DNA from 3 places in the Sporosarcina sp. P29 genome. Region 3 is predicted to be linked to each of the others. Evidence: riboswitches for the same ligand, from Rfam matches in the RefSeq annotation. Region 3 holds a riboswitch; each other region holds the start of a gene.
What was found. A riboswitch is a leader RNA that binds a small molecule or an ion and turns the genes downstream of it on or off. The one in region 3 is predicted to bind cobalamin.
Positions count from the first base shown of each region.

Region 1: it holds a riboswitch for cobalamin, as region 3 does, so the genes downstream of both, metE (5-methyltetrahydropteroyltriglutamate--homocysteine S-methyltransferase) here and CSV68_RS09695 (hypothetical protein) in region 3, are expected to answer to the same signal.
Region 2: it holds a riboswitch for cobalamin, as region 3 does, so the genes downstream of both, CSV68_RS08540 (hypothetical protein) here and CSV68_RS09695 (hypothetical protein) in region 3, are expected to answer to the same signal.

Region 1 covers NZ_PDYX01000001.1:326,679-337,610, forward strand. The annotation lists gene CSV68_RS01545 (methyl-accepting chemotaxis protein) at 1-551, opposite strand, end outside; gene CSV68_RS01550 (acyl-CoA dehydrogenase family protein) at 1,091-2,248, shown strand; gene CSV68_RS01555 (SLOG family protein) at 2,245-2,802, shown strand; gene CSV68_RS01560 (hydrolase) at 2,850-3,389, opposite strand; gene CSV68_RS01565 (malate synthase G) at 3,528-5,717, opposite strand; cobalamin riboswitch at 6,108-6,240, shown strand; gene metE (5-methyltetrahydropteroyltriglutamate--homocysteine S-methyltransferase) at 6,389-8,683, shown strand; gene ribH (6,7-dimethyl-8-ribityllumazine synthase) at 8,998-9,465, opposite strand; gene CSV68_RS01580 (bifunctional 3,4-dihydroxy-2-butanone-4-phosphate synthase/GTP cyclohydrolase II) at 9,478-10,671, opposite strand; gene ribE (riboflavin synthase) at 10,686-10,932, opposite strand, start outside.
Region 2 covers NZ_PDYX01000007.1:144,308-155,239, forward strand. The annotation lists gene eutL (ethanolamine utilization microcompartment protein EutL) at 1-446, shown strand, start outside; gene CSV68_RS08510 (aldehyde dehydrogenase family protein) at 520-1,989, shown strand; gene CSV68_RS08515 (BMC domain-containing protein) at 2,013-2,297, shown strand; gene pduL (phosphate propanoyltransferase) at 2,331-3,215, shown strand; gene CSV68_RS08525 (EutN/CcmL family microcompartment protein) at 3,232-3,537, shown strand; gene CSV68_RS08530 (BMC domain-containing protein) at 3,512-3,853, shown strand; gene mdh (malate dehydrogenase) at 3,909-4,859, shown strand; gene CSV68_RS17155 (hypothetical protein) at 5,236-5,406, shown strand; cobalamin riboswitch at 5,574-5,750, shown strand; gene CSV68_RS08540 (hypothetical protein) at 5,924-7,198, shown strand; gene CSV68_RS08545 (CdaR family transcriptional regulator) at 7,274-8,389, shown strand; gene CSV68_RS08550 (YibE/F family protein) at 8,527-9,648, shown strand; gene CSV68_RS08555 (YibE/F family protein) at 9,645-10,433, shown strand; gene CSV68_RS08560 (DctP family TRAP transporter solute-binding subunit) at 10,683-10,932, shown strand, end outside.
Region 3 covers NZ_PDYX01000009.1:49,925-60,856, forward strand. The annotation lists gene CSV68_RS09660 (vWA domain-containing protein) at 1-1,336, shown strand, start outside; gene CSV68_RS09665 (DEAD/DEAH box helicase) at 1,444-2,976, shown strand; gene CSV68_RS09670 (YqhG family protein) at 2,990-3,769, shown strand; gene CSV68_RS09675 (response regulator transcription factor) at 3,876-4,565, shown strand; gene CSV68_RS09680 (sensor histidine kinase) at 4,562-5,566, shown strand; gene CSV68_RS09685 (ABC transporter ATP-binding protein) at 5,670-6,431, shown strand; gene CSV68_RS09690 (ABC transporter permease) at 6,421-8,364, shown strand; gene CSV68_RS09695 (hypothetical protein) at 8,415-8,636, opposite strand; cobalamin riboswitch at 8,889-9,079, opposite strand; gene CSV68_RS09700 (MATE family efflux transporter) at 9,177-10,523, opposite strand; gene CSV68_RS09705 (GNAT family N-acetyltransferase) at 10,520-10,932, opposite strand, start outside.

The DNA of each region.
Region 1 (10,932 bases), on a different contig from region 3:
ATTAGCATATTAGCGCTTTTAGTATAACTCGCCACTTCTTTTTCCAATTCTTCTTGCTGTTGTCTCTGATAATCCGTCATTTGATTGATATTATCAGAAATCGTTTGTTGATAACTTGCTCCATTCGTTCCAATCACAAGCGCTTGATCATCATTTCCTGCACGTTTCTCTTCTATTATAGAAAGTAGTACTTTATCGTATTCTACACTCGCTTCCCGAATAGATACCAATGCAGTCTGCATAGTGTTGTTACTAAGGATTTTTTCCAATTCAGTTAAGCGGTCTTCTATACGTAATTGAGTTTCTTCTAATTCTTTTATGTAAGATTCTGAACCATATAACATAAATCCTCTGATATCTTTCGCTAAATTATTTTGATCGCTTTGTTGTTGCTCTAGCAAAATAACTTTATGCATTCGATCGTTAATTAAAAATGAATACTTTTCGTTAACACTCTTCAATGCTAGGAACCCTATTGAACCGATAATAATGATGATAATGACCAGACTCATAAATCCAATCCATAACTTTTTTCCTACTGTGAACTTCATATTCTACATTCTCCCTTATTCAATTATCAATATATGCATGTATTTGGTATGCACTTCCAATTATACTCCACACTATTCATATTCGTACAGGTATATTTAGCGTTCCTATTAAAATAAAGTATTCTGTATATAGGCTTAATGATTCACATACGCATCTCCTATTATAGTTACTTGGTTACACTGAATATGTAAGTAAGCATAATTAATATATCTTTATACACTACAAATACAATAAGTAAATCTGAGGATATACTGATCAAAGCTAAAATTGACTTTAAATAGTCTATTAATGAATTTCAACTTATGTTAAACATCATCGTTGTTACTAAGAATCTTTTTACAATTCTCTTGATTATTCAGTAAAAACCCGCATAGTATGACATAATTTTTTTCTTTCGTCAGAATGGTATTTTTTTCGCTTTTCTAGTATACTAGAATATCATGACCCTTGAGAGATGTACTCAAGGTAATTTTGCATTTCTACATAAATACACAGTAAATCAGTAGTATAAGAATGAAGTGGTTAGGATGTGTTACTCGTGTCAACAGAACTTTTTATCACAACGGACTTTCAACGCCGATGGGTCAATGAATTGACTGAGGCAGGTCCGTTTTTCAGCAGCTTTTCAGAACGATCGGATGAGCTCTCAAAATTCCCATTAGAGAATATAGAAAAGCTTATCAATATGGGCTATACGACACTAACTCTACCTAAAGAGTTCGGGGGTGCGGGTACCACAGTAACGGACATGGTGCTCTTCCAGGAGACTATTGCTCGTTTCGATAGTGCTACCGCTCTTGCCATTGGTTGGCATCAAGGAGTCGTTGGGGAACTGTATGAGAATCGTAAGTGGACGGAAGAACAATTAGCTCAGTTCAGTGAGGCAATTCAGCAAGGTGCCCTTGTGAATCGCTCCGTCACTGAAGCGCAAACCGGTAGCCCTACACGTGGTGGCCGACCACAAACAACAGCTGTACGCACTAATAACGGATGGATGATTTCAGGCGAAAAGACATTTACGACTATGGCACCTGCCCTTACCCATATCCTCGTGTCTGTTTGGATTGAAGAAAAACAAAAAACAGGTTTTTTCTTGTTACCAAGTGATACAGCGGGACTTTCCATCAGAGATACTTGGCATATGATTTCCATGCGCGGTACAGAAAGTCAGACACTTGTACTAGATCAAGTGGTAGCAACGGATGATCAGTTAGTCGAAGTAAATGAAGCACCACGTGGCAACAACCAAAACGGCTGGCTTCTTCATATTCCCGCATGTTACATGGGAATTGCCCAAGCGGCACGTGATTACGCGGTACACTTTGCATCAACTTATCAGCCAAACAGCCTCAATGAGCCTATTGCTTCCCTTTTCAGTATTCAAACACAAATCGGGAAGATGGATTTAGAGCTGATTAAAGCACGTCATTTACTTTATGATATCGCGAGAATTTACGATGATCCTGCTCGTCGAGTTCATTTACAAAATGAACTTGGCGTAGCTAAATCCATTGTAACGAATAGTGCGATAGAAATTGTTAACTTAGCAATGAGGATTGTAGGCGCAAAAAGTTTGGAAATGTCGAATCCCCTTCAACGATATTATCGCGATGTGCGGGCTGGTCTTCACAATCCGCCGATGGATGACATGACGATTACAAAGCTGGCGCAGGCAGCAATTAGTGGGCAACAATGATTAAACGTCTACTCGTGAGCGGTTATAAAGCCCATGAATTAGGTATTTTCAATGAAGACCATAAAGGTATTCCTATCATCAAAAAAGCGTTAACAGATCAATTGCTATCTCTTCTAGACCAAGGACTCGAATGGGTTATAGTCAGTGGACAGCTTGGAGTGGAAACGTGGATTATTGAATGTGTGTGGGAGTTGCAAGAAGACTACCCGAATTTACAATACGCAGTCATTACACCATTTCTTGATCAACAGTCGAAATGGAATGAAATAAAGCAAGAAACATATGAACAAATCATATCACTTGCAGATTATTCAGTGAGCCTGACCAACAAACCGTATGAAGCACCTTGGCAGTTTGTAGAGAAGAATAAGTTTCTACTTCGAAATTCGGATGCTTTATTACTTCTATATGATGAAGAAAATGAAGGTTCACCGAAATTCCTTAAAAAAATGGCGGTACAATTAGCCGAGACAACCAACTATGAGTTATTGTCTATAACCGCTGATGATTTACAACTCATCGCGGAAGATTTACAGCGAGAACAATGGGAATAATAAAAAGCGAAATGCCAAAACCGGCATTTCGCTTTTTCTATTTGAATTTACTTAATTACCTTTAAAACTTGCTTAAATTCATCTGTCCCTGCCTTGCCAAGCAACTCATACAAAGCTGTTTCCACACACGTACCTGAGACACCAAGATGTTTCATCTTTTGCAAGCCAATCATTTTATTAGCTTCTGTTCTGGAAGTGACTGCATCTACTACTACTTCTACTTCATAGCCATGCTTCACAAGATCAGCCGCTGTCATGTAAACGCAAATATGCGTTTCAATTCCCGCAATTAATACTTGCTTTCTTCCCAGCTTCTCCAGTTGATTAACAAATTCTTCATTACCCATTGCGCTGAATGTCATTTTTGCAATCGGTTGCTGGCCTTCAAGCAAGTTCGATAACGTTTCAGTAGTCGGACCTAGACCATCAGGGTATTGTTCTAGCCATAGAATCGGCACATCCAATACTTGTAATCCTTTAATCAGTTTTTCCAGGTTATCATGCAATTCCTTACTTTCATTGACGATTTGTGCGAGCTTTCCTTGAACATCTACTAGTACGAAAACCGTTTGATTTGTTTGCAACACGTTTTATTCAACCCCCTTTTCTACATTCCTGCTAGTATAGCATGTTTGCAGATTTATTAGAAAACATCCATCTCTGTTTAGATACGTAAAAAACCGACTCTCTTTCGTTAGTGAAAGAGAGTCGGTTTGGAATGGTTATTAGTTTTGTACTGTCGCTTTTTGTTTTGCTTTTGCTTTCGCTTCAATACGTCGAGCATGCAAGATTGGCTCTGTATATCCACTCGGCTGTTCTACTCCTTTAAAGATCAGGTCAGATGCAGCTTGGAACGCGATGGAATCATCATAGTTCGGTGCCATCGGCTGATACAATTCATCATCCGCGTTTTGCTGATCCACTACTTTTGCCATTCGCTCCAACGTTTCCTCTACTTGTTCTTTCGTACAAACGCCATGACGTAACCAGTTTGCAATGTGCTGACTCGAAATTCGTAATGTCGCACGGTCTTCCATTAATCCGACATCATTGATATCAGGAACTGTTGAACACCCTACTCCTTGGTCGATCCAGCGAACTACATAACCTAGGATTCCTTGTGCGTTGTTATCTAGTTCCGATTGTACTTCTTCAGCAGACCAGTCCGCATTAGGTGCCAATGGAATATCAAGGATACCATCGCGGTAATCAATTGAACTATCGATTCCGGCTTGTACTTCTTTAACATTTACTTCATGGTAATGCAATGCATGCAAAATGGCAGCTGTTGGTGATGGAACCCATGCAGTGCTCGCTCCCGCTTTTGGATGAGCGATTTTCTGTTCAAGCATCGCAGCCATTAAGTCAGGCATAGCCCACATTCCTTTACCAATTTGCGCGTGTCCAGGTAGACCCGCTCCTATTCCTACTGCCACGTTTGCAGATTCATAAGAAGATAGCCATTCAGATGTCTTCATATCCGCTTTGCGAATGACTGGGCCTGCTTCCATAGATGTATGGATTTCGTCACCTGTACGATCAAGGAATCCAGTATTGATAAATGCAATACGCTCTTTCACTTCGTTAATTGCAGATTTCAGATTCAGTGACATTCTGCGCTCTTCATCCATAACCCCAATTTTAATCGTATTGCGCTCAACACCTAGTAGATCTTCAATACGATCAAATAGTTTGTTTGCAAATGCCGCCTCAGCTGGACTATGCATTTTCGGCTTTACGATGTAAATGGATTTGTGAAGCGAGTTTTTAAACTCTGCGTTTTCTTTAAAGTTATGCGTAGCAATCAAAGATGTAAGAACACCGTCCAAGATGCCTTCAGGTACTTCGTTGCCATTTTCGTCGAGGATCGCATTGTTAGTCATTAAGTGTCCTACGTTACGTACGAACATTAATGAACGACCACGCAGCGTCAACTGCTTGCCATCACCACCAGTATACGTACGATCGGCATTTAGTTTTCTTGTAACTGTTTTACTACCGCGCTTGAATGTAGATTCCAAGTCACCCTTCATTAGACCAAGCCAGTTACGGTATACGCCAACTTTATCTTCAGCATCCACTGCGGCAATCGAATCTTCACAGTCCATCAACGTAGAAAGTGCCGCTTCAAGTACTAGATCTTTCACGCCCGCTTTATCACTTTTACCGATTGGATTATTCTTGTCGATTGCGATTTCGATATGCAACCCATTATTCACTAACAATACAGCAGTCGGCGCGTCTTCACTGCCGTTATATCCAACGAACTTGGACTCATCTTGCAATAGAGCTGTGTTACCGCTTTCAAGCGTCACTTGAAGTTTACCTTCTACAATTTTATAAGCTGTTACGTCTGCATGAGAACCCTCAGCTAAAGGTGCTGCTTGATCTAATAAGTTCTTGGCAAAATCAATAACCTTCTGTCCACGAATCGGATTGTATTGAACACCAGCTTCAGCACCCGCTTCATCACTAATTACATCCGATCCGTAAAGTGCATCGTATAGACTTCCCCATCTAGCATTCGCTGCATTTAATGCATAACGAGCATTATCAATCGGTACTACTAATTGTGAGCCTGCTTGGTTTGCGACTTCATTGTCAACGTTAGCTGTTGTCACTTTGAAGTCCTCAGGAACTGGCTCTAAATAGCCAATCTCTTGTAAAAACTCTTTATATTTAGCGAAATCAATCTCGCCTTTATTATTTTGGTGCCATTCGCTAATGGTCTTTTGCAATTCATCGCGTTTTTCTAATAGCGCTTTGTTTTCAGGAGCAAGTTCATGAATGAGCGAATCAAAGTTTGTCCAAAATTGTTCATTTTGAATTTCTAAGCCCGGAAGAACTTCTTCTTTAACGAAGTTATATAGTTCTGTTGCGACTTGCAATTTACCTACTTTTTCATAGTTTGTCATGGATAAAAGCCACCCCTTAATATTTTTTGCGCTATTCTGTTGTATAACATATAGCGATGAACACCTATCATCGTCTAGTATTCGGCAACACCCCATAGCCTGTCGATCAAAAATCGACACATAAAAGACCAATGACTTCTTCGATTGAAGACGTGTTAGTACATATCATACCTAAAGTCTAGTATACTTTCAACCGAATTGTGAAAATTTCCACATCATTGCTATTTGGATTTAATACGTGCTATTTTCAACAGTTATATAACAGTAGAGCTATTATTCCGTTTCATTATTTAAGTTCACTATTTTTTAAAAAAGTAGCCTTGATTAAATTCTGTTAGCAAGTTGACACACTATTTTGCATGTGATAGCTTTAGAGACAATCATCTGAATTGAATAGTTTGAAAAGTAGGTGGAATGAAAATACTTTCATTTCTTAAAAGGGAATCCTTTTCTCGGAGCGGTCCCGCCACTGTGAAGACGCTGATGCGTCCAGCCAGACACCTGCCTATTTTTCATGACGCTTAATCCTACGGTGAATAGGGAAGTGTTAGACAGACGCAGTCTATAAACGCATGTTATTTATAGCATGTTATTTTATATGTACTCGCATTTCTAACATTTCCCCTAGAAATGTTTTTTTATTGCAAAAAAATTCAAGGGGGAAATTATCCATGGTAAAAAGCAGCATAGCGGGCTATCCCGTAATAGGTGAAAATCGTGAATGGAAACGAGCACTTGAGGCATTTTGGTCAAAGAAGATTTCAGAAGATGAGCTTCTTCAAACAACGAAAGAGATTCGCTTAGCGAACTTGAAGAAACAGCAAGATGCTGGGGTTGATGTCATTGCTGTAGGCGACTTTACATTGTACGATCGCGTACTGGATACGTCTGCGATGTTCGGAATTATTCCTTCACGGTATAACTGGAAAGGCGGACAAGTTTCTACTTCGACATACTTTTCGATGGCTCGTGGTAATGATGAGGCAGTCGCTTCCGAAATGACAAAATGGTTCAATACGAACTATCACTATATCGTGCCAGAATACGAAGGTCAGCGTTTTGAACTGACTGAAAACAAACCGCTAGCTGCTTATCGTGAAGCAAAGAAAGAACTAGGTATTGAAGGTAAACCTGTTCTACTTGGCCCCTATACATTACTTAAATTATCTAAAGGGTTTGAAGATAAAGATGTACCATCCATCATCCTACAACTGATTCCACTTTATCAAAGAGTACTAAAGGAATTACAGGATGAAGGTGTACAATGGGTTCAAATCGACGAGCCAATTCTATGTACATCGATTAGCTTAGATGAAATGAAGACCGTTACAGAAATTTATTCACAGCTGACGAAGAATCTGAATGGACTGAACATTCTTCTACAGACATATTTCGATTCAGTAGAACATTATACAGAAACAATCGCGTTACCAGTTGCAGCGATCGGTCTCGATTTCGTCCACGGACGCGAGAAAAATTTAGAATATCTGAAGCAATATGGTTTCCCTGGAGACAAAGTGCTTGCAGCAGGGATTATAGATGGACGAAACGTATGGCGATCAAATTTACATGAAAAACTAACATTGGCTGAAACTATCCATCAGCAAGTCTCACTTGATAAATTGTGGATTCAACCTTCATGTAGCTTGCTCCACTCACCTGTGACGACTCGCTCGGAACAGAAACTAGATCCAACTATCTTGAACGCATTAGCATTCGCCGACGAGAAGTTGCAAGAAATAAAAGCTATTCAAACAGCTCTACAATACGGAAAAGAAAAATTCACTAATGTATTTGAAAACAGTGAAGCAGCATTGACTGCATTTAACGCCCTTCCCGCACGCAATAATAAAGAAGTGCGTGAAGCGACTTCCGGAAGTCTACTCTCTGATAGTAAGCGGAATCTTCCTTTCGCGGAGCGTAAAGTAAAGCAACAGGAAAAATTCCAATTGCCGCTCCTTCCCACTACTACAATCGGTAGTTTCCCACAAACACCAGAAGTACGGGCTACACGGAATAAATGGAGAAAAGGCGAAATTACGAATCAGCAATACAAAGACTTCGTTCATGCTGAAATTAAAGAATGGATCGATATTCAAGAGGACTTGGGACTTGATGTCTTGGTGCATGGTGAATTTGAACGTACGGACATGGTGGAATATTTCGGTGAAAAGTTAGACGGCTTTGTCTTTACTGAAAAAGCATGGGTACAATCCTACGGTTCACGTTGTGTTAAGCCACCAATTATCTTTGGAGATGTTGCGTTCACGAAGCCAATGACTGTTGAAGAATCTGTTTACGCGAAATCTCTTACTGATCATGAAGTAAAAGGAATGCTTACGGGCCCTGTAACCATTTTAAATTGGTCATTCGTTCGTGATGACCTGTCCAGAGAAGAAGTGACAAACCAAATCGCACTTGCTTTGCGTAAGGAAATTGAAGCGCTTGAGGCAGCTGGTATTCATATGATTCAAGTCGACGAGCCAGCACTTCGCGAAGGTCTTCCATTGAAGGAAACTGAATGGAAACACTATCTAGATTGGGCTGTTAATGCATTCCGCGTATCTACTGCTTCAGTGGAGGATACGACGCAAGTTCATACGCATATGTGTTATTGTGATTTCAACGACTTTATCGAAGCGATTAGCGCACTGGATGCAGACGTAATCTCTATCGAAACTTCACGTAGTCACGGCGACTTGGTCGAGGCTTTCAATGAGTATCATTATGACAAAGGAATCGGTCTAGGCGTCTACGACATCCATAGCCCACGCGTCCCTGCAGTCGAAGAGATGACGGAAATTATCAACAAAGGTCTTGAAGTTCTCGAGCCTAACCAGTTCTGGATCAATCCGGATTGTGGTTTGAAGACGAGAAAGCGCGAGGAGACTGTTGCAGCATTGAAGAATATGGTGATTGCGACTGTACAGGCACGAGAAAAGTTAGGCGTAGTAGCGGTAAAATAACGAATTTAAGACAGTTCAAGAAATCAACACGATTTCTCGGACTGTCTTTTGTTCGTAGCGAGATGGATATAGAGCAACATGTATAGGAGTTCATGATGGGTTTTGCGCTACACAGGGACTAGTTAGAAGACGCCACCCCCTTGCAATGTCAGTGGGTGATGTAAGTACCCTCACTTGGTAAGTAGGATTGAAACGGAACCTCGAGCTTCAATCCTTTCGTTAACACACTATGAATTTGAATTACACAGTATAAAAGAGGACGCCCCGTGAAGTAAAGTAACTTCCAGGACATCCTCTTTTCACTTTATTAATAATCAGTCAAACTGCTTCGTTAGATTTGCCATCTCAATAGCGGACACTGCTGCGTCCCAGCCTTTGTTCCCCGCCTTAGTCCCTGCACGTTCGATTGATTGCTCAATCGTATCCGTTGTGAGTACGCCGAAGATTACCGGGACACCCGATTGCATGCCAGCTTGTGAAACACCTTTTGCCACTTCATTACAAACAAAGTCAAAATGAGGAGTTGCACCACGAATGACCGTACCGAGCGTAATGACTGCATCATACTTTTTCGAATCCGCCATTTTCTTTGCAATCAATGAGATTTCGAATGCGCCTGGCACCCATGCTATGTCTACATCTGCCTCGTCTACACCATGACGTTTGAACGCGTCCTGTGCACCTGAAAGTAACTTCCCTGTGATGAATTCGTTAAACCGCCCTACGACGATGCCTACCTTTAAACCCGTACCTACTAAATGCCCTTCGAATAAATTACCCATTTTCATCTCTCCTCATAAAGTTAATAAATGACCTAGTTTTTCCGCCTTTGTGTGTAAATACTTTTCATTCGCTTCATTAAAAGGTAGCTGGATTGCGACGCGTTCCACTACTTCCAATTCATATCCTTTTAAACCAGCGATTTTCTTTGGATTATTCGTTAACAAACGCATTTGCGTAATACCAAGTTCCCGTAGAATTTGTGCACCGATACCGTAATCACGTAAATCAGCAGCAAACCCAAGTTTTTCATTCGCTTCTACCGTGTCATAGCCTTGTTCTTGCAGTTCATAGGCTTTTAGTTTATTGATCAAACCTATACCTCTGCCCTCTTGTCGCATATACAACAATACACCGCGCCCTTCTTCTTCAATTTGGGAAAGAGCAGCTTGCAGTTGTGGACCACAGTCACAACGGCATGATCCAAAAACGTCACCTGTTAAACATTCTGAATGAACTCTAACTAGGACCGGTTCTAGCGTCGTAACATCACCTTTTACTAATGCAACATGTTCTTTTCCTGTCAAGGTTTCGGTATAGCCAACCATACGGAACTCGCCATAATCTGTCGGCAACTTAATCTCTGCTTCACGAATGACTAATTGCTCTCGCTGTAGACGATAATGAATGAGGTCTTGAATGGTGATTAGTTTCAAATCTAGCTCTTGCGCCATCTGACGTAACTCCGGTACACGCGCCATCGTTCCGTCCTCACTCATGATTTCACAAATTACACCGGCCGACGCGCTGCCTGCCAATCGCGCCAAATCTACTGCAGCTTCAGTATGTCCTGTACGTTCTAGTACACCACCTGACTTCGCTACAAGTGGAAATATATGCCCCGGACGTTTGAATTCGCCTGCTGTTGCATTCGTTTCCATCATTTTTACGATTGTATCTGCTCGTTCAAATGCACTGATTCCGGTATGCGTAGAGTTGTGATCGACACTAATCGTAAACGCAGTACCATGTGAATCTGTATTATTATCGGTCATCATTTGCAAACCTAGTTGTCTTGCTTTTTGTTCTGTTACGGGAACACAAATCAAGCCTCGACCTTTTGTTGCCATGAAGTTGATAATTTCAGGCGTAACCTTGTCGGCCAACGCCACAAAATCCCCTTCATTTTCTCGATCTTCATCATCCACCACGATAACAACTTTACCTTGACGTAAATCTTCTAACGCATCTTCGATTGTATGAAACATCTTCATTCACTCCTTCACATAAATCCGTGTTGTTGTAAAAAGTCTTTCGACATCGTTTGATCTGTATCTAGTCTTTTTCGCAACATGTTCTCAACATATTTAGCGAGCATATCGCATTCGAAATTGACTATATCCCCTACTTGCTTTTTCGCAATGACGGTCATTTCCTGTGAGTGCGGGATCAACGAAATCGTTATATCCGTATCCTTCACTTCGAAGATCGTCAATGAAGTACCATCCAATGCGATTGAGCCCTTATGT
Region 2 (10,932 bases), on a different contig from region 3:
CAGGTGCTGCACATTCTTCCGGACCGCTGTCTGGTGAGTTTATCGGAATCATTGCTGGACCGTCACCGGAAGAAGTGAAAAGTGGTCTTGATTCGATTCGTATCACTATAGAGCACGAAGCGTATTTCGAAGCAATTAATGGAAACCCGGATCATGCGTTATTTGCGCATACCATTTCTAGCTGTGGTAGTTACTTGGCTGACATGGCTAACATACCGGTCGGCCAATCGATTGCATACTTGATTGCACCACCTCTTGAAGCGATTATCGGTTTGGATGCGGCCTTAAAAGCTGCGGATGTCACGTTATGCGAACTCTATGCGCCTCCTTCTGAAACAAACTTCGGTGGCGGTCTGCTCACAGGCAGTCAATCTTCTTGTGAAGCAGCAGCTGACGCGTTTCGCGAAGCCGTACAGAACATGGCGGATCATCCGTTAAGTTATTGATAGAGAAGCATGTAGGAAGGAGTGTTTTGATTTGGTTCAATTAGTGGATAATGATTTATTGGCCTTGCAGCAAATGCGCTTGGCTGTTCAAACTGCAAAAGAAGCACAAGAGAAGTTCATGGGCTATACCCAGCAACAAGTCGATAAGATTGTTAAAGCTGTAGCGGATGCTGCTTTTGAACAATCCGGTCGTCTAGCGCAATTAGCGGTAGATGAAACAGGTATGGGAGTAGCAGCTCATAAGAAAGTAAAGAATGAAGTCGGTTCACGTGATGTGTATGAAAGCATCAAAGATTTGAAAACAGTTGGTGTCATCAAAGAAGATCATTTGAATAAAGTCGTGGAAATCGCTGCCCCATTCGGTGTAGTTGCGGCAATTATTCCAACAACTAACCCGACGTCAACAGCGTTCTTCAAAACATTGATTTCACTGAAGACACGAAATTCCATTGTTGTGAGTCCTCATCCGTATGCAGTGGAATGTACACATGAAGCATTGAAAGTGTGTGATGCAGCGGCTGTTGCAGCAGGTGCACCAGAAGGATTAATCCAGTGCCTAACGTTGGCTTCGATGGAGGCAACACAGCAATTGATGTCACATAAAGACGTTAATCTCATCATCGCAACAGGTGGTAGTGCACTAGTCAAAGCGGCATATAGCTCTGGGAAACCAGCGTATGGTGTAGGTCCTGGTAATGTTCCGGTCTATATTGAGCGTTCTGCGAAGGTCCAAAAAGCAGTAAAAGATATTGTCGACAGTAAATCATTTGACTATGGTACGATTTGCGCGACGGAGCAAGCGATTGTTGTCGATAAGCATATCGCGGATCTCGTTACGAGCGAATTGAAAAAAAATGGTGCGTATATTTTGTCTGATGAAGAGAAAAAGATCATGGAAGGAGTTATCTCACCGGTACCCGGTAAGGTGAATCCGAAAGTGGTTGGCAAGAGCCCACAGTTCATTGCCAAAATGGCAGGTATTTCATTACCGGAAGGCACGCGCCTGATAGTTGGGATGGAAACAAAAGTCGGCAAAGATGTACCATTTTCATTGGAGAAATTATCACCAATTTTCGCTATGTATATCGTTGATGGTGTGAAGCATTCGAAAGAAGTGTGTCTCGACTTGCTGAACCTAGGTGGACGTGGACACAGTTTGGCACTACACACCGAAATCGATGCAGTTGCACGAGAATTCGCGATGGAAATGCCTGTATCACGTATTTTGGTCAATACAATGGCTTCCATTGGTGCAGTGGGTGGAACTACAGGCTTAATGCCATCGTTCACATTAGGATGCGGAACTTTCGGTGGCAATATTACATCCGACAATGTCACGGCTAAACATTTGCTGAACATTAAGCGGATGGCATACGGTACGAAGGAAGTACAGTTACCGAAGCACTCTGAGCCGGTAGAGAGCTCTAATGATCAACTTGTATCCAGTGTCATGAACAATGTATCAGCCTCAACAAACAGCAACATCGATCCGGTATTAGTACAGAACTTAGTCAGTGAAATTGTTAAGCAACTTTCAAAATAAAACATTATTAGGAGGAAACAATTATGAACAGAGAAGGTACAGCATTAGGAATGGTAGAAACTAAAGGGTTAATCGGTGCAATCGAGGCAGCAGACGCAATGGTGAAAGCGGCAAGCGTAAACTTAGTAGGTAAAGTACATGTTGGCGGCGGAATTGTAACAGTTATGGTACGTGGCGATGTAGGCGCAGTAAAAGCAGCAACAGACGCAGGAGCGGCTTCTGCACAACGTGTGGGCGAATTGCTTTCAGTTCACGTAATCCCAAGACCACATAATGAATTAGAAATGATGTTACCAAAAAGCGAATAATCACTGCTGACACAGTAGAAAGGCGTGAACTAAATGAATCAGCAATTGATTGAGCAGATTGTCGGAGAAATTCTTGGGCAGCTGGGGAAAAGTCCCGTTCAATTGCCGGAACGAGCGGTTCCCATTGCGGTTTCCGCCCGTCACGTACATTTACAGCCTGAACATGTGGAAGTATTGTTTGGTGCAGGGTATGAATTGACACAGCGGTCCGAGCTTTCACAGCCGGGCCAATTCGCCGCCAATGAAACGGTGATGATTGCAGGACCTAAAAGCAGTATTGAACGTGTACGTATTTTAGGACCTGTCCGAAAAGCGACTCAAGTCGAGGTCAGCTTTACGGATGCCATGAAGCTCGGCGTCAAGCCCCCACTTCGGGAATCCGGTAATATTGAAGGATCTGCACCCATCACCTTAATTGGACCAAAAGGTAGTGTGCATATAAACCAAGGTCTGATTATTGCACAAGCGCATATCCATATGGCACCTACAGATGCTACGCGTTTTGGCGTGGAGGACGGGGAATATGTCACGGTGGAAGCGGACGGAGTGCGATCCATTTCATTCCGCAATGTACGTATTCGGGTGAATGAGCGATATCGTCTTGAAATGCATATCGATACTGATGAAGCGAATGCAGGTTTCATTACACAGGGATCGATCGGTCGTCTCGTGAAGTCGAATGATGCGAAAGAAACGAAACCTATGCAAGCAGAGACGGAAACGAAAATAGAAAAAGTGAAGACATCTCAGACAGTAAGTGTTCCGAATGCATTAGAATTTACTAAAAAGCTTTTGTCGGCAGAAGACGTAGCAGTGATTTCAGAAAAAGAGATCGTCATCAATAAAGGTACAATTGTTACGGCATTAGCAAGAGATACAGCACGAGAGCTCGGTAAAACGATAACGAGTAGAAAGTAGAAAAAGGTGATTACGCATGCGAATGGGTAGAGTGATTGGTAATGTATGGGCAACCCGTAAAGAGGATGGATTATCAGGACTTAAGTTGTTAATCATCCAGCCGATTGACGCGCACGGCAATAGTATACAGTCGCATATGGTCGCGGCGGATCGTATTGGAGCAGGGGTTGGTGACGAGGTACTCATTACGAGTGGCGGTTCTTCACGCTTTATTTTACCGAAAGAAAACCCGATCCCAATCGACGCGGTCATTATTGGTATTATCGATTCAACAGAAGTAAAGAGAGGTGATATACATGAGTCAAGCGATCGGAATGATTGAGACAAAAGGATTAATCGGGTCGATTGAAGCGGCGGATGCAATGGTGAAGGCATCTAATGTGGAGTTAGTATCACAAGAGATGGTGGATGGCGGAATCGTCACGGTCATCGTCCAAGGCGACGTCGGTGCGGTTCAGGCAGCTGTTGATGCAGGTCGCGACGCAGCAGCGCGTGTAGGTGAATTGCTAGGTGCGCATGTGATACCGCGTCCTGATGATTCAGTATACGGCATGGTGAAACCCCTAGCGCCGACTATTCCAGAAATTCCACAAATAAAGAAATCTACAGAAGCTAAGAAGGCACCGAAGAAAGACTGACGGATGCTTATTAGCATACTTTTCATAATGAAATCTATAGAAAGGAGTGGTTTCCATGGCTTTCAAACGACATAAAATCGCAGTCATCGGAGCTGGTCACACAGGGGCGACTGCCGCATTGATGGCGGCTCAGAAGGAATTAGGCGACATCGTCTTAGTTGATATCCCTGACCTCTCCAATCCGACAAAAGGTAAAGCACTGGATCTTCTTCAGACAAGTCCTGTGCAGCAGTTCAACTCCCGTATTACAGGTACTTCAAATTATGAGGATATTGAAGGTGCTGCAATGGTTATCATTACTGCAGGCATCGCGCGTAAACCAGGCATGAGTCGTGATGATTTAGTTGCGACCAATGCAAAGATTATGCGTTCTGTTTCTGAACAAGTGAAACGCTATGCTCCAGACAGTATCGTGCTAATTTTAAGTAACCCAGTAGATGCGATGACGTATGTTTGCTATAAGACAACTGGCTTTCCTAAAAATCGTGTAATCGGACAATCAGGTGTGCTCGATACTGCACGATTTAATACGTTCATCTCAGAAGAATTGAATATTTCTGTGGAAGATATTTCCGGCTTTGTTCTTGGTGGGCACGGTGATGATATGGTTCCACTTGTGCGTTATTCGTATGCTGGTGGCATTCCGTTGGATAAAATCATTTCGAATGAACGACTAGAAGCAATTGTGGAGCGTACTCGAAAGGGTGGCGGGGAGATCGTCTCTTTGCTAGGTAATGGTAGTGCGTATTATGCACCTGCTGCCGCTTTGGTGGAGATGGCTGAAGCAATTATCAAAGATAAAAAGCGGATTATGCCATCTATCGCTTATTTAGAAGGCGAATATGGATATCAAGATATCTACTTAGGTGTACCTACTGTTCTTGGCGGCAATGGTATTGAGAGTGTGATCGAACTCCCATTAACAGAAGACGAACAAAAAGCGCTTGATCATTCAGCTGACTCTGTCAAAGCAGTCATCGAAATTTGTGAAAAACAAATGTCGTAATAACTACTGATCTCTCTAAGTCGTAAAGTGGACTTAGGGAGATATTTTTGTATATAAAGAAGTTTTTTAGGCGCATTTCAGTCGATGAATGATAGGGAAGTCATAGGTTGATTTTAAAAACTAACAAAAGTTAATAGGAAATCATCGCTTATTTATTTACAATTATTTATTTACGTGATACAATAAACAGAATTAACTGAATAATAGAGTGTGCCTTATTATACTAGCTCGGAAATATATATAGAATTTTTTTCTTTCGCTCTCTAAATGTAAGCGCTGTCAATTAGCCTTTTATTAATAGAAGCTTAGAAAATGTTCTTTAATTCCCCGACATGGCATATACTATGAAAAATACAAAATCCAGGAGGTAATTATTATGAATAACAACACCTATCAAAGCAATTCATCATTACCAGAGCAAAACGAGACGTTCTATTTGATCACAGGCTACTCGGAGAATGGTTTCATCCACGGGATCACATGGGAAGAAGCATATGTTCAAGGATTGGCGGAGTGTGGCTGTTTATGCGAACAACAACTAATGTAAATAATGACGAAAGCTCGATACAGGGTGCCTAGCAAAAAAACGATTGTGGATGTACGCACAGTAGTTTTCTGCATAGGCACCCTGTTTAGTTATGTCTTCGTTCTCATTGAAAACAAACGCTACCACTCTCTATGTTATCCATGATAAAATGAAGTCAATCAAATAAATGAGTTTGCACGATGCGCTGGTACCTATCAAGGTATAAAAGGGAATCCGTAAACCGGAGCTGTCCCCGCAACTGTACACACGGACGACCGCTAGAATTAGCCACTATGGAGACATGGGAAGGCACTGGCGGAAGGATGAAGTGAAGCCAGGAGACCTGCCACGTATCGTCAAAGCGACACTTTCTTCGGGGGTTGAGGAGTGGAAGCAAAAAAGGTATCTGCATCTATGCATTTTTGTATGGAGTCTATTCAAGTTGCCTGAATTTGTTTCCTCATTCACAACTATTGCAATCATCTTGCCGAAGAGGCGGAATGATTGTTTTTTGTTGTTTACGAAAGGAGACTACGACATGAGAGTATTTGAACAGACAAAGGAACGAATACATGAACATGCGCTACTGCAGGTATTGTATAAACAGGCAGAACAACGGCGTGGTAGACCCGTGTATTCAGGATTTCATCAAGTGGTACGGAAGCTGTTACAAGACGGATTATACGGTCAATGGATCAATAACTATTCGGCAAGTGAAATTAAATGGCTCGGCTTACAGATCGTAGCTGAACGCGACCGATTGATACCTTCTGCACAATTGCAGCAATATATGAATGAATTTGTAACATCCGATCATTATAACCAGCGGATAGGACTGCCGCAGGAACGGCTGATGCTCATTGCAATGGCTGCGATGCAAAATGAAACCGTCCGTCGCTTGCAGAAAGTACAGGAAGCATATTGGATACTGAGCCATGGCTATGTGACTTTACCAGCAGAAATTATGTCGTTCTTTGGTAAGACGTTTTATCAGCGAAAGACGAGAGTACAGCAATATACTATGGATATTGCTGACAATAGAATTGAATCATTTTTATTAAGTAAGGTAAAAGAAAAGCATATACGTATACCTGACTATTTTATGGAACAAGTAAAAGCGTGCGGCTCTTGGCGTTTATTTGATGCTGAACAAGTAGAACGCAGTCTGGGATGTTCCCTTGGAGACTTTAACAGTGAAAGGTATTCTCAAACCATCGGCAGCTCCTCTATTACTCATAAAAAAGTCTCAGCCATTGGTTTGATGAAACGGCTGCTTGGAAGTGAAGGAATTGTAGTACATTTTCCCGATAAAGAGCGACAGGAAAAAGCAGTGTTATACTCGTATATTCAATTACCGTACGTAATGCAGGAAACAGAGTTGGCACGTACTTGTACCATACTTGTACGTTTACTAAACGGCATTGAAAGTATATGGGGACATACTATAAAAATTGAAGTGGCAGGCTGGGAAGCCGCTATAGCCGACCAGCAAATTGGTTTACATTCAGAGAAGGCCATTCTGTTTATTGAAGAAGTAGCTGCAGAAATTAATCGGTACTTGGAGAACGCATCTAGTCAAAGTGGAATGCAAATACCTTTGCGCAAAGCGGCTTCGGTTATGCATCGTTCGATAAATCAGGCGACAAAACAACAACAAAACGCGATGATTGACCGAATAACTGCAGAACAGCGCCATACCGATCAAGGCGGATCTGTCACGCTAGAGAAGTCTACAACCATTGAAACAGCAGAACTATTGCAGCTGCTCATAAAGGCATGGAGCAGTGGAATTCCGGAAGTCCGACTTAGCTGAATCTCCTCTATTGTAGTGGAAACTGAAGTGGCGTAAACTAAGTATTACTAGCAGTTTCCATCCGAGGTGAGACAGGTGTTTCAATTTGATACATTAGGACATGAAATAGTAACGGAATTATCGAAGCTGATACAGCAACAAGTGATTTTAACGGATCGAAGGGGCTTCATTCAAGCGAGTACAGAACCGGATCGAATCAATCAATTCCATGAAGGTGCACTGTTAAGTACGCGCCAGAAAACGATGCTCCGTATGGGAGACGAAGAAGTAGAGCGTCTGCAAGGTGTCCGTAGGGGAATTGTCTTGCCAATCATTATTGAAGAAGAACCGATTGCCGTACTTGGCGTGACGGGTGATCCAGACGTGATTCATCCGCAGGCTCAACTGATCTTACGCGTAGCGGAACTGTTCATTCAAGATTCACTGAAACGAAAGCAGAAGGATGAAAAAGTACGTGATGTAGAGTTCTTCGTCTTTGACTGGCTGACAGGATCAAAGAAAGATGAACGGTTTATGGAACGAGGGACGCTGCTCGGAATCGACGTGACACTTTACAGTCAAGTGGTGGTTTTGGAAGTGTTAGATTTATTGGAACAGTTCTCCGTTGAGGAAATAGAGACGTTCGCATCGATTCAAAACATCCATCCTTCCATGAAGATGATCCGCTGGGCGCAAAATAAAATCTTGCTATTATTACCTGAAATGAATCAGGAAACAGTGAAAAACGAGTTAGAGTTTCTATTGCTTCATATAAAACGGCGCAAGAAAGTACAAGTCGTCGCAGGTATAGGTGCATCAGCGCGCTATTTCGACTTAGCTAAATCATTCGCGCAGGCAGAACGTGCGGTCAATGCTGCGAAGGAATCTGGGGATATTGTCTTTGAGCATGAACTGCGTCTTGAAATTATTTTGCAAAGTATTCCGGACACGGTTAAGCAGGAATTCCTTAAGCGCACAGTTGCGCCACTAGAAGATCATAAAGACTTGCTGAATAATTTGACGGTATGGTTCGAAGAGAATCAGTCGATGCAAAATACCGCGCAACGTCTGCATATCCATAAAAATACATTGTCTTACCGCCTGCAAAAGGTCGAGCAGTTAACCGGATTATCTGTTTCCAATACGCATGACGTTTTTTTGCTATACTTGTCATTGCGTTTAATGGAAGAGCCGTCGTTTAGCCAGGAATAAGTGATCAATTGCTTCGTTTCCTAGTGTGGAAACGGAGCTTTTCTCATTGGATGTGGAGACAGGTTTTTTTCAATTCCAGGTCTAATTCATGGTAGGATTAAGCTGTGTCTTATCCTAAGAGTGTCAGGAGGATTGTTTTGAATAGAATCCGAAAAATCACAACATGGCAATGGATCCTGTTTTTGACCTTAGCAATTTGCTGTATTGGTTCCATTGCATTTGTAAATCAAAATCATTCATTTTATGATCGGCCGATCGCTCAGGTGATCGATACAACAATAGAGGAAGAAACCGACGTAACAGATATGCATGGTAATGAAGATAAGCTATTTGTCCAGAAAATCGTAGCTAAGATCATGAACGGAGAAGAAAAAGGTCGAGAAGTCCAGTTGGTCAATGAGTATTCCTCTTCCGGAGCATACGATCAGCAGTACCGTATAGGAAATGAGGTATTTGTCTCCATTGATTCTAATGCTGGTGAACAATTGATGGGAAGTGTCACTGACGTAAAACGTGATAAGTACGTATTGATCGTTGCGTGGATCTTCGTCTTTACACTATTAATTGTCGGTCATAAGCAAGGGCTATTAGCTATAGTAGGCTTTGTGATTAACGTCATGGTACTATCATTCGCTTTAGATATTTATGTGAAATATTATGAGGTCAGTTTACTTGTAGTTTGCGGAATCTGCATCCTGCTATTCACAACGATTTCGCTTCTGCTAGTTAGCGGCCGCACTGAAAAAACCTATGCCGCCATTGTGGCTACGCTAGTCGCAACAGTCGTATCTCTTTCCATCACATCTCTTGTCATCTGGATTACTTCAGGGAATGGTTTGCGTTATGAGGAAATGCAGTTTTTGACGCGTCCTTATCACACCATCTTCATGGCAGGGTTGTTTATTGGATCGCTCGGGGCCATTATGGATGTGGCTATTACGATGTCGTCTTCGATGTTTGCATTATATGAAAGAGATCACACTATATCCGTTAAAGCGCTAAGAGCATCTGGCATAGACATTGGTAAAGACATTATGGGTACCATTACAAGCATTCTGTTTTTCGCATATATAAGTGGATCTATTCCCATGCTGATCCTCTATTTGAAAAACGCTTCTCCTGTAGGATTTGCACTTTCGATGAATCTATCATTGGAATTAGCGCGCGCTTTAGCTGGTGGGATTGGAATCGTCTTGACTATCCCCATAGGACTCTATACAGCCATCTTCTTCATTGAACGAAAGAGGGCGAGAATATGAATGTACTCGTATGGCTTGCGGTTATTTTACTCGTATTGATGATCTGGGTTGGTGGGAAAAGTGGAGCAAGATCATTCATTTCGCTGTTTTTCAATTTTGGTGTGGTCTTCTTCACGATGTTTTTTATGTTGGATCCAAACGCTAATCCTATCTTAATAACATTTATTGCTTGTATCGTGATTGGTTGCGTCAGCTTGTTTTATATTAATGAAGTGAACAGTAAAACGGTAATAGCATTTATCGCAACGATGATTACCATTAGTATATTATTGTTTTTCATTGTAGTAGTATCCCAAAAGCTTATGATACAAGGATTTGGCGAAGAAGAAGAAGAGGCAATCGCGGGTATGTCTCTCTATATCGGTGTAGACTTCATAAAAATAGGTGCTTCTGTCATTATAATGAGTACCATTGGCGCGATCATGGACGTCGCTATATCAATCGCTACGACCATGCATGAAGTATTTAAGCATACACCTAGCTTAAGCAAGAAAGAATTGTTCAAGTCAGGTGTCAGCATTGGCCGAGATATTTTAGGAACCGATACGAATACCTTATTCTTCGCTTTCTTTGGGGGATATTTGGCATTGCTCATTTGGTTCAAGGATTTGCACTATTCCATTGGGGATATCGTCAATTCAAAGATATTCAGTTCGGAAATGATCTTAATACTTTGCGCGGGACTTGGCATAGCGCTAGTGATACCAATTGCATCTTGGATCAATGCGTATTACTTAGTGAGAGCTAGGGAAAAGTTCAATAAAATACAAAAAGAGGAGCAATAAATTGCTCCTCTTTTTCGCGTTCTAATGATTTTAGTATAATAGAAGGTGACAAAAAGAAGCTTTACTATAGAAACTAGACATTGACACAAAAAATAGAAGTGTTTTCCTATATATCATTGTGCTAAAGTCTATATGAATTAAACTGTCAGACTATTAGAATTATATACACTAACAAAATGTTTTGAATAGATACTCTTTTTTAACAGTAAGTATCTAGATGACTTTTGAAAAAACTGGGGGGAACATCAAATGAAAATGAAGAAAAAGAGTGTGTTAAGCGCAATTGGTTTATCTGCCATGCTGATGTTGGCAGCTTGCTCGTCAGACAAAGAAGAAACAACGGACGGGGCGGGAGAGTCAGAAGGGAAATCCTATGATCTGAAAATGTCTGTCACGGTTAATGATTCGTCTACTTGGTTTCAGGCTGCAGACAAGTTAGCGCAGGACTTGAAAGAACAAACGGATGGTCGTATTAATATTGAAGTGTTTCCGAATGAAC
Region 3 (10,932 bases):
TAGGGAAGAAGGGCAATTGCCAACTATAGAAGCGTTGCTTGGCGATGTTTGGGCATCACTATATAAAATGAAACCAAGAATTATAGTAGAGCGAATAGATCCAGCCTTAAAACCGAACAAGACCATTGTAGAAAAGCTAATGAAAGATGAAAACTTTGAAGAATATAGAAACTTTACTCGTTTGGACGATCTGGCCGCGACTGTGTGTACCGTGAAAATGGTTGAGAAGATCAATCTATGGTTAGCTGAAGCAAAAGCTTTAGATGAAGAGTTGCTGAAGTGTATGGAAGCGGTAGAAGCGCTACAAGAAGACGTGCCGATTGAGCGGTTGGATGAACAACAAGAGGAACTAGAAGAAGGACCTGTCCAGCAACTAGCCGAGGCTACGGACAAGTTAAACGATCAGCTAGAATTCACACTTGAAACGAATGGCGAACGATTTTTGCAAGCGATCGATGAAGCGGTGGAAGAGTCGATCAAAGTAAAAGACAGCCTGATTTCTCTGATGGGTGGGAGCAGTGCAGGTAAAGGAGACGCAGAGTTGAAGAAAGTTCCATTGCGTGAACAACTTGCAGTGGCGGATCAAGTAGCGATGGATCCTAAAATGCAAGAAATTGCAGAGTGGGCTGGTCGTTTTCAAGAAGTAGCACGTGAAAAACAGAAGACGAGCTATGTGGAAGCGATCGAGAGGCGTGGCGTAACAATTGGAAACGAAATGGAACGCCTCTTGCCGATAGAATTAGGACTCTATTCAAATGACTCGACGAAAAAGGATTTTTTGCGCCGCTTTGCGGAAGGAAACACGATGCAGTTTGAACAGAAGAAGCGAGAAAATCTTGGCAAAGGTCCGATTGTTTTTTGCCTTGACCAATCTGGAAGTATGAAGCTGCTTGATACCCAGTCAAAAGGGTTCATCTTGGCACTTCTATCAATCGCAAAAAAACAACGCCGAGATCTATGCGTTCTATTATTTTCTACGACCATTCAAAAAGAAGTATTTCGTAAAGGCAAAATCACTTCAAATGAACTTGCGCGACTAGCTAGAACGTATTTGGGTGGGGGAACAGACTTTACACTGTCACTGCAAGGAGCCCTCGAAGTAATAGAAGACAGTACTTTCAAACATGCAGATGTCATTTTCGTTAGTGATGGAGAAGATGAAATTAGCGAGAGTTTCCTAACCGAATTCAACGATAAGAAAAAACAAAGGGAATTCAATGTACTGACCTTAGCAATAGGGAAAGATACGGCCGTCGCTGAATCATTCTCAGACCGTGTAATTCATGTAACTGATTTTGATGACGAAGGAAGCTTTATCGCTTTTGAAACCTACTAAATGCAATACCTAAACCCTTCAATTGCGAAGGGTCTTTTTTGTTTATCATAATATGATCTTTTTTGGGTATTCTAATCAAAACATACAAGCTAGTTGAGGTGATTGGAATGCTAATTGAAAGATCGTCTTCTTGGAAGGAAGGGTTTATTCAACGACTTGAAAACCATGAACCATGGAATAATTCCGTGCTGTATAGCATGAGCTATGACATCACGAAAAATAACTTAATTACTGATTTTACTGGATTGCAGTCACTTGCTTACTTACCGAACGTTAAACCGTTACCCCATCAAATAAAAGCAGCTGAACGAGTAATTGAACAGATGAACGGTAAAGCGATTTTAGCGGATGAGGTAGGGCTTGGGAAAACCATTGAAGCAGGTCTAATCATTAAAGAATACTTGCTCAGAGGACTTGTGAAAAAAGTACTGATACTAGTACCCGCCTCTCTCGTCAATCAATGGGTGGAAGAATTGTACACGAAATTCCACATCCCTGCGCTGTTGTACAAAAAGAATTATGCGCTCGATTATGTGGATGTAGTAGTAATGAGTATGGATACTGCCAAACGCAGTCCACATAAGGAAAAAATCTTTGCACAAGATTATGATTTAATTATTGTAGATGAAGCGCATAAATTAAAAAATCATCAGACGATTAGTTATGAGTTCGTACAAAGTTTGAAGAAGAAATTTTGTTTATTGCTTACAGCCACACCGATTCAAAATGATACGTTTGAATTGTTTTATTTAGTGACGCTACTTAAACAAGGTCATTTAGGAAACTATGAAGAGTTTTCTTCCGTGTTCTCTGCAAAAAACCGTGATGAAGAACGAGATAGTTATTTGAAGGAACTAGTCAGCCAAGTTATGGTACGTAACAGACGACAGGACACGGGTGTGGAATGGTCCACACGGAAAGTTCATACGGTTCCTATCACATTCACGGACTATGAAAGACAAGCCTACACTGCTGTATCCAATCTGAAAGAAATATCCCCGGTATTTTCAGATGCTTTTTCCACGATGACATTACAAAGAGAAATGTGCAGCAGCCCCGAGGCGACAATCGGTACATTGATGAAGTTATTGCCAGAATGTAAGCAAGTAGAAGAAATCACACATGTGGAAAAGGTCATTGAACAACTAGAGAAATTATCGATTCATTCAAAAGCTAAAAAGGCAACAGAACTGATTTTACAAGCGAATGACAAGGTAATTATTTTTACTGAGTATCGGATGACACAGCTGTATTTAAGTGATTATCTGTATGCGAATGGTATATCAAATGTCATTTTTAACGGAAAGTTAAGCAAAAGTAGCCGGGAATGGATTAAGCATTTATTCAAGCAACAAGCGCAAGTACTAATTGCGACAGAGTCCGGAGCAGAGGGAATCAACCTTCAATTCTGCCATCACGTCATCAATTACGATCTTCCGTGGAATCCGATGAAGTTGGAACAGCGGATTGGTCGTGTGCATCGATTAGGGCAGGAGCACGATGTACAGATTTATAATTTAGCTGTGAAAGAGACGATTGATGACCATGTGATGAAAGTGTTGCAAGGAAAGATTGAGACATTTGAACAAGTAGTAGGGGAACTAGATGATATTTTGGAAATGAAAGAACGGTCTGTGTGAAGGAGGAGAATTTATGCATTCGACTGAGATCCATACGTACCTTCACAGATTCTTTACGGAGAATGACTGTGAAATACTTCATGGAAATGAACATTATCTAACCGTGCAACTAACAATTGATATGGATAAAAGAATCATGAACCGACCTTTTTATTGGAGGTATATAGAAAGTGTTAATGAGATACCGAATCCCGCGCAGCTTACGTTAATTACAGATATGAAGCAACTGCAAAATGGGATGAAGGGGGAAGTAATCCATCTTGGGTCCCCGCGATTGCATCAATTATTTCAAGTAACGAAAGAAATGGGACAGTTTGTAAAACTGTATGAGCGTGTAGGGGCTAACAACGAGCAGCAGATTCTGACACCATGGGTTGGTGTCAATTATAAAGTGTCATTCACCAGTCATCAAACGAAGGAGATCTTATATTCAATAGGTATCAATTTGATGACAGGGGCAGTCGTAAAAGAGTTCCAGGAAACTATTGGCATGCGAGATTTATCCGACCAATCGTCTGAACAAGTATTTCATTTACCTTTTATCATTACACCTGTCCGCGCGCTTGATCGATTGGATGCTGTGATCACAAAAGTGATTGAAGGTGAAGATCTAACATGGGTGGAGGAAGCAGAAAAGAGATGGAGGAAAGACCAGGCGGTATTAGATTATTTCTATGAAGGGCAGGAACCGAAACCTGAGTGTTATGAGATGGAAAAGCGGGCAATGGAAGAACGTTTTAAGCCACGGATTACGGTGGATGTTGTGAATGGTGGGTTATTTTATTTAAAATAGAAATCAAAACAGCGCGCAAGTGAATCTACTTTCACTTACGCGCTGTTTTGAATCTGACTGTTTATAGGATAAACTAATAGCAATCAAGAAAAGTGTGGTGAGTTCATTGTTTACAATTATGCTAATCGAAGATGATCAAACATTATTTGAGGAAATAAAAGAACGTTTAACGCAATGGTCTTACTCAGTGGCCGGAATTGAGGATTTTGCAAATGTAGTGCAAGAATTTACGGAAATCAAGCCAGATCTTGTAATCATCGATATCCAATTGCCGAAATTCGATGGATTTCATTGGTGTCGGATGATTCGAACGCATTCGAATGTCCCGATTATCTTTCTATCTTCACGGGATCACCCGACTGATATGGTGATGTCGATGCAACTCGGAGCTGATGATTTCGTTCAAAAGCCATTTCATTTCGATGTACTGATCGCAAAGGTCCAAGCTATCTTACGGCGTGTCTATAATTACAATACCGATCAAGTGTTAGAAATAAAAACTTGGTGTGATACAACTGTCGATTTTGTGAAAGGTACGCTTACCAATGAGAACGGAACTATTGAGTTGACGAAGAATGAGATATATATTTTAAAAATATTAATAGAAAGAAAGAATGAAATTGTATCAAGGGAAGAAATCATTACAAGTCTTTGGGATGATGAACGTTTTGTCAGCGATAATACGCTGACAGTCAATGTCAATCGTTTACGTAAACGGATCGCAGAGATCGGCTTGGTAGATGTCATTGAAACAAAAGTAGGGCAAGGGTATATGGCGAAGGAAAAGCAATTATGATCCGGAAATTTATAAGAGAACGTGTTAGTTGGATCGTGTTCTTCATCTTCTTGCAATTGCTCGTGCTAGCAATGGGTTACTTAGACACAAGTGTTCCATTTTTGTCTACGGTCTATATAGTATTCATTTCCTGTTTATCTTTCATTATATTTATAGTCATGCGTTATGGAAAAGAAACGAGGTATTATAAACACTTAGAATCGTTAGAACCATCATTCGATCTAACTGCAATACCTGAAGCTAACAGTCCTTTCGAAGCTATTACTTCCGAAAGAGTTTCCAATCAAATTCAAGTGTTTAAAAATCAATTGGATGAATTACAAATTAGTTTAGAGCAAGAGAAAGATGACATGTTAAATTGGATACATGAAGTGAAAACACCACTGACGACGCTACAATTAATGATCGAACGCACCGAAGATCCTGCGCTACGCTCACAGTTGATGTATGAGTGGCTTCGCATCCATTTGTTACTCGACCAGCAACTACATCAAAAGCGTATCCCGTTCATCCAGAATGATTTATATATCGAAAAGACAGATGTGCAGAAGTTGCTATTTCAGGAGATAAAATCATTAAAGCAATGGTGTATGCAAAAGCGAATCGGTTTTGATGTATCATTGGAAACAGTAGACGTGCTGTCCGATGCAAAGTGGCTCGGCTTCATTCTAAGGCAATTGCTGACGAATGCAGTGAAATATAGTGAGGATTCGGACATACGTATCGGGAGTGCTAGCAAGGATGGTATCACCACGTTAACGATCGAAGATTTTGGGCAGGGCATCGCTTTAAGGGACTTATCACGTGTTTTCGATAAAGGCTTTACTGGAACAACAAACCATCAAAATCATTCTGCCACAGGAATGGGACTGTACTTAGCAAAACAAGTTGCGGAATCTCTCTTGATTACGATTAAAGTAGAGTCAACAGTAGGAGAAACTACGCGGTTCTCTTTGATCTTTGCAAAAGAAAACGAAATGATTCGTATAGCGCGTTTGTAAAAGCATGTGACAGTATCGTCACATGCTTTTTCTACTTGTCATATTAAAGGCAGGAGAAAAATCCGTACATTGATTAAAATAGAATAAACAAGGAGTGATAAATATGGTTATTTTACAAGCAACGAAAATCTATAAAACATACGGCAATAAATTCAATAAACAGGAAGTATTACGTGCGTTAGATCTTGAAGTAGAAAAAGGTGAATTCGTTAGTATCATGGGAGCATCGGGTTCGGGGAAAACGACTCTGCTGAACGTTCTTTCATCCATTGATCGCGTTAGCCAGGGAACAATCAGTATAGAAGGGCAGAACCTCAACGACATGAAAGAAAAGCAAATGGCCGAATTTCGAAAACGGCATCTAGGCTTTATCTTTCAGGACTATAACCTACTCGATACGTTAACAGTAAAAGAAAACATACTGCTTCCCTTATCGGTGCAGAAAGTTTCTAGAAAACTAGCCAATGAAAAGTTTCTTGCTGTGGCAGAAGAATTAGGGATTTCAGAAATTGCTACGAAATATCCGAACGAAATATCAGGTGGACAAAAGCAAAGGACATCTGCTGCCCGAGCATTTATTCATGATCCAAGCATCATTTTTGCGGATGAACCAACAGGCGCTCTTGATTCAAAGGCGGCATCTGATTTGTTAAACAAACTAAGTGATCTCAACACGAAGCGAAATGCCTCTATTGTGATGGTCACTCATGACCCACTTGCCGCAAGCTTTAGTGAGCGTGTCGTGTTTATCAAAGACGGACAAATTTATACGCAACTGAATAAAGGAGCCCAAACACGAAACGAATTTTTCAATGATATTATCAAAACACAAGGTGTTCTGGGTGGTGTGCAATATGACGCTTAACCAGTTAATCTTCCGCAATATCAAGAAAAATCTAAAGCATTATTATGTGTATATCTTTGCTCTGGTTTTTAGCGTAGGCTTGTACTTTTCATTCGTAACTTTGCAGTTTGATCCAGCATTGGACGAAGCAACTGGAGGAGTGAAAGGTGCTGCAGCAATTAAATCAGGTTCAGTTTTTTTGATTGTTATCGTATCTGTATTTTTGCTATATGCTAACAATCTATTCATTAAACGCCGCAGTAAGGAAATTGGATTATTCCAATTGATCGGGATGACGAAAGGAACTGTTTTTCGTATTTTAAGTGTCGAGAATTTTGTGTTATACATCGGTTCTCTCGTTGTAGGGATATTTTTAGGGTTTTCAATGTCCCGATTACTCATGCTGATTCTATTTAAGGTCACTGGTGTAATGGATGTTGCGACTTTGCGTTTCTCTTCAGAGGCATTATTTCAGACATTGGTCGTATTTGCGGCAATCTTTGTATTGATTTTGATTATGAATGCGATATTTATTAAACGACAAAGTATATTGTCTTTGTTCCGTGTGACTACTGTGACGCAGCAACGAGTGAAAAAGATGACAGTATTTCAAGCGGTCATCGGTGTGTTCGGTATTCTCCTCATAATAGTTGGTTATTATTTATCAGCCCGATTATTTAGTAGTGTGTTCCTCGTGAATCAGCTATTTCTAGTGATGATTGTCATACTCGCTTCCGTGATTGTAGGAACGTATTTATTTTATAAAGGATCGGTCAGCTTTATCTTTAACCTGATTCGTAATCGTAAAGGAGGATATTTGAACGTTAACGACGTACTATCGCTCTCTTCGATTATGTTTCGAATGAAATCGAATTCTTTTCTATTAATGATTATTACATCTTTATCTGCGCTATCTATAGCATTACTTTCGTTAAGTTATATCTCGTATTATTCAGTAGAGAAATCAGTAGAGCGAACTATTCCTGCTGACTTTACCATTCCTGATAAAACACGTGCAATGGAGTTTACACAGGCACTTGAAAGTAAAGGCATCGCCTTTACAGAGACAGCTATTGATCTATTGACTACACCTGTTGATTTATCGAGAGTTCTATCTATTCCGGTTGGGGATAGTCCAGATGTGAGTTATACCGATACAGAAATGATCGTCATTAGTGATGAAGGATTGTCGGAGATAGACGTAGCAGAAAAGGAAGTGCTCTTCGTCAACTCCGATAGTTTGACGGAAAACTTCATGAAATTCCAAGAGAATCAGCAAGTCGAATTTCAAGGTAAAGAGCATTTGTATGATCTGACACTAAAAGGGACGGAAAGGGTAGCAGTTCTCCCAACGCGTGTGACCTATGCTTTCGTTGTCGCGGTAGTGGATGATCAAGTATTCCAGGTAATGAATAAAGACAAAGATCCTTCTATTACATCCGAATTTACAGAGTATCATGGGGTGGATATTGACAATGAAAATGATGTGGAAAAAGCAAATGAATTATTTAATGAATTGGGGATAAACGACTGGGCAGGGCATGAATCGAAGGTTGAAGAAAGAATTGAACAAATGCAAGCTGCGGGCATGATCATGTTCATCGTCGGGTTCCTTGGCCTCGCTTTCCTTGTAACGTCTGGGTGCATACTATACTTTAAACAGATGGATGAAAGTGAAGATGAAAAATCCAACTACACCATTCTTCGTAAACTCGGCTTTACACAGACAGATTTACTTAAAGGGGTTCAACGAAAACAGCTATTTAACTTCGGTATTCCATTAATCGTCGGTCTTTTTCACAGCTATTTTGCTGTGAAATCCGGCTGGTTCTTATTTGGTACTGAAATGCTGACACCAACGATTATTGTGATGTTCATCTACACAGCACTTTATTCTATATTTGGTTTGCTTTCCGTATTGAATTATAAGCGTGTCATTAAAGAATCTCTATAACACAAGAACACCCCTGACACAAATCAAAGTCAGGGGTGTTTTACTATAAATTAGTTACTACCTACTAATTCAGCTACTACGATTTGATATGCTTTATCTAAATTAGCCAATTGTCTAGCTTTTTCTGCAGAGTTATTAGTGGAATCTTCGGATATTTGTTTCTTTACATCTTTTACTAGTATGGGAAGGGGGGTAGAGTGAGTGCTTACTCGATCCGACATCAGTGTATCCTTTAATAAGTTTGTAAAGTCATCAATTGTTTGATTGTGCATAGTTCATTCTCCTCATCGTGTTTTGTATTGGTTCGTTGACATGAAAAAACATCCGTCCGGTAAATACCTGGAAGGATGTTAAGTGGGAAGCCATGACGAATTAAACGGTTCAGTCGGATATTCATATATAGTGGATCGATAGAAGCTGTATCGAAGCCACCTATTGAATGTCCTGATCCCGTTTTTTCGTACGTCGGCTTGTGTATGATTGTTCATAAGCCGCACTTGACACCTCCTATCCGCGTAGGGTATTGGTGTGTACTGATCTAGGCAGGTCTCCTGGCTCGTCTTCAACGTATAATTCACCTTCCCATTTCCCTTGCGGTGAAACAGTGGTAACGAATTATACTCCAACTCACAGTTGCGGGACAGCATCGGTTTTTCACCGATTTCCCTTTTAAGCGTTTAAGAAAAATAAACGCACCTATCTCTAACACGATATTCAGTTGCTCTTTCAGTATATCACTATTATTTATGAAAGGAACAAAATAGCGCAGTATCCATATAGGATCTGCACTATAACTTTTGTCTGTAATCATGTTACCCACTCAGCGAATGACGAGTCGCGTTTCGTTGATATAAATATACTCCAACAAATACAATAAACTCAGACGCAGGGATAGATAGCCAAATACCATTTAGCCCAAAGAAGCGTGGTAAGATCATCAAGAAAATCAACATAATGATAATTTCGCGAGAAGCGGTGATCCAAGTGGCCATCCGTACATTGCCGACTGACTGATAATACGTCATCATCACGAAGTTTGTACCTGTGAATAAATAAGCAATGAAGAATAAATTAATTCCGGTAGTGGCCAAATCTCTGACGGCTTGTGGGAAGTCTCCGAAAATCGATACAATAGGGCCCGCTGCAAACTGGCCAACGAGGAAAAACACAGCACCTGCGATGACTACAGTAAGGGTGGCCTTTTTTACGGTTTCCTTCATTCTTTCTCGGTTGCCAGAGCCTTGATAATAACTGATCAGTGGCTGAATTGCACCACCCATTCCTAAGAATAGCATTAGCATGACACTGTGCACATAGTTCAAAATAGAGAATGCTGCAACACCTTCTGTACCAGCCATCCGTTCAAACGCAATATTATGTGTAATGGTAAAGAAAGAAATCCCTAACTCAGATAGAAAGCTCGGGAATCCGACAAATAGGATTGCTAAAAACAACTTTTTATTGAACTTTAAACGAATCAGTTTCAAGTTATTATTCTTCTTAAAGAAATGGGTGACCAGTACTAGCATGCCCAAAAAAGAAGCGATAATTGTAGCAATTGCAGCACCGGCAACGCCGTAATCTAAAATGAATAAGAACACATAATTCAAGATGATGTTCACGACAGAAGTCACAATTAGCCCCGCCATTGAAAGATTTGGTGCTCCGTCGTTCCGTACGAAAATACTAAATGTGTTCTCTACAGTAAAGATAAAGCCAAACAGTAAAATCACAAATAAGTATTCCGATACATAAGGGAAAGTGGTCGTATTCGCTCCTAGTGCGTACGCTAGCGGATCCCTAAAAATAAAGGCGGTCAAGCCTAGTATAATGGTGAAAAAGAATATAGAAAGAATCGCATGTGTGAAAATCGAACGAGCCTTCTGAATATCTTTGGCACCCATCGCCATGGAGTATTTTGTGGCGGCACCTATACCAATCCATAAAGAAATAGCAAAAAAGATAGTATAAACGGGAGCCGAAATTCCGACTCCCGCTAATGCTTCTGCACCCAATCGATTACCAACCATGATGCCGTCCGCCACAATATTGATTGCCATTAGTAACATACCGACAGTTGAAGGTATTAGGTAACGTAAAAAGATACGTCCTACTGGCTCAGTATCCAATTGATTGAATTTGGGTGAAGATGAATTCATTGCAAAGGACTCCTTTGAAGATCAAGTTCCATGATGAGGCAAGGGAATTCACCTACATCATCAATTTTTCCATTTAACTTAAAACCGAATTTTTCGTATAAATGCTGTGCGGCTTTATTACTTGGATAAATACTTAAATATATCTTGTCGCATTGATACTTTTCTTCCATTCTGGTAAGTAGGAGTTTAAGAAATCTGCTGGCATAACCTTTACCTTGATGATGCTGATCTATCATAAAACGATCAAGCCATACATTGCCATCTGCTTCACGTCCATGCATCGCATAGCCGACTAATTCTTCTCCATCATATAATCCAATGGATTTCCATTCTGGTTCAAATTGAGATTGTGCTAGTGAAAATGAATTGCTTTCAATAAAGTTCTTTTGGTTTTCGTGTACGGATAAAT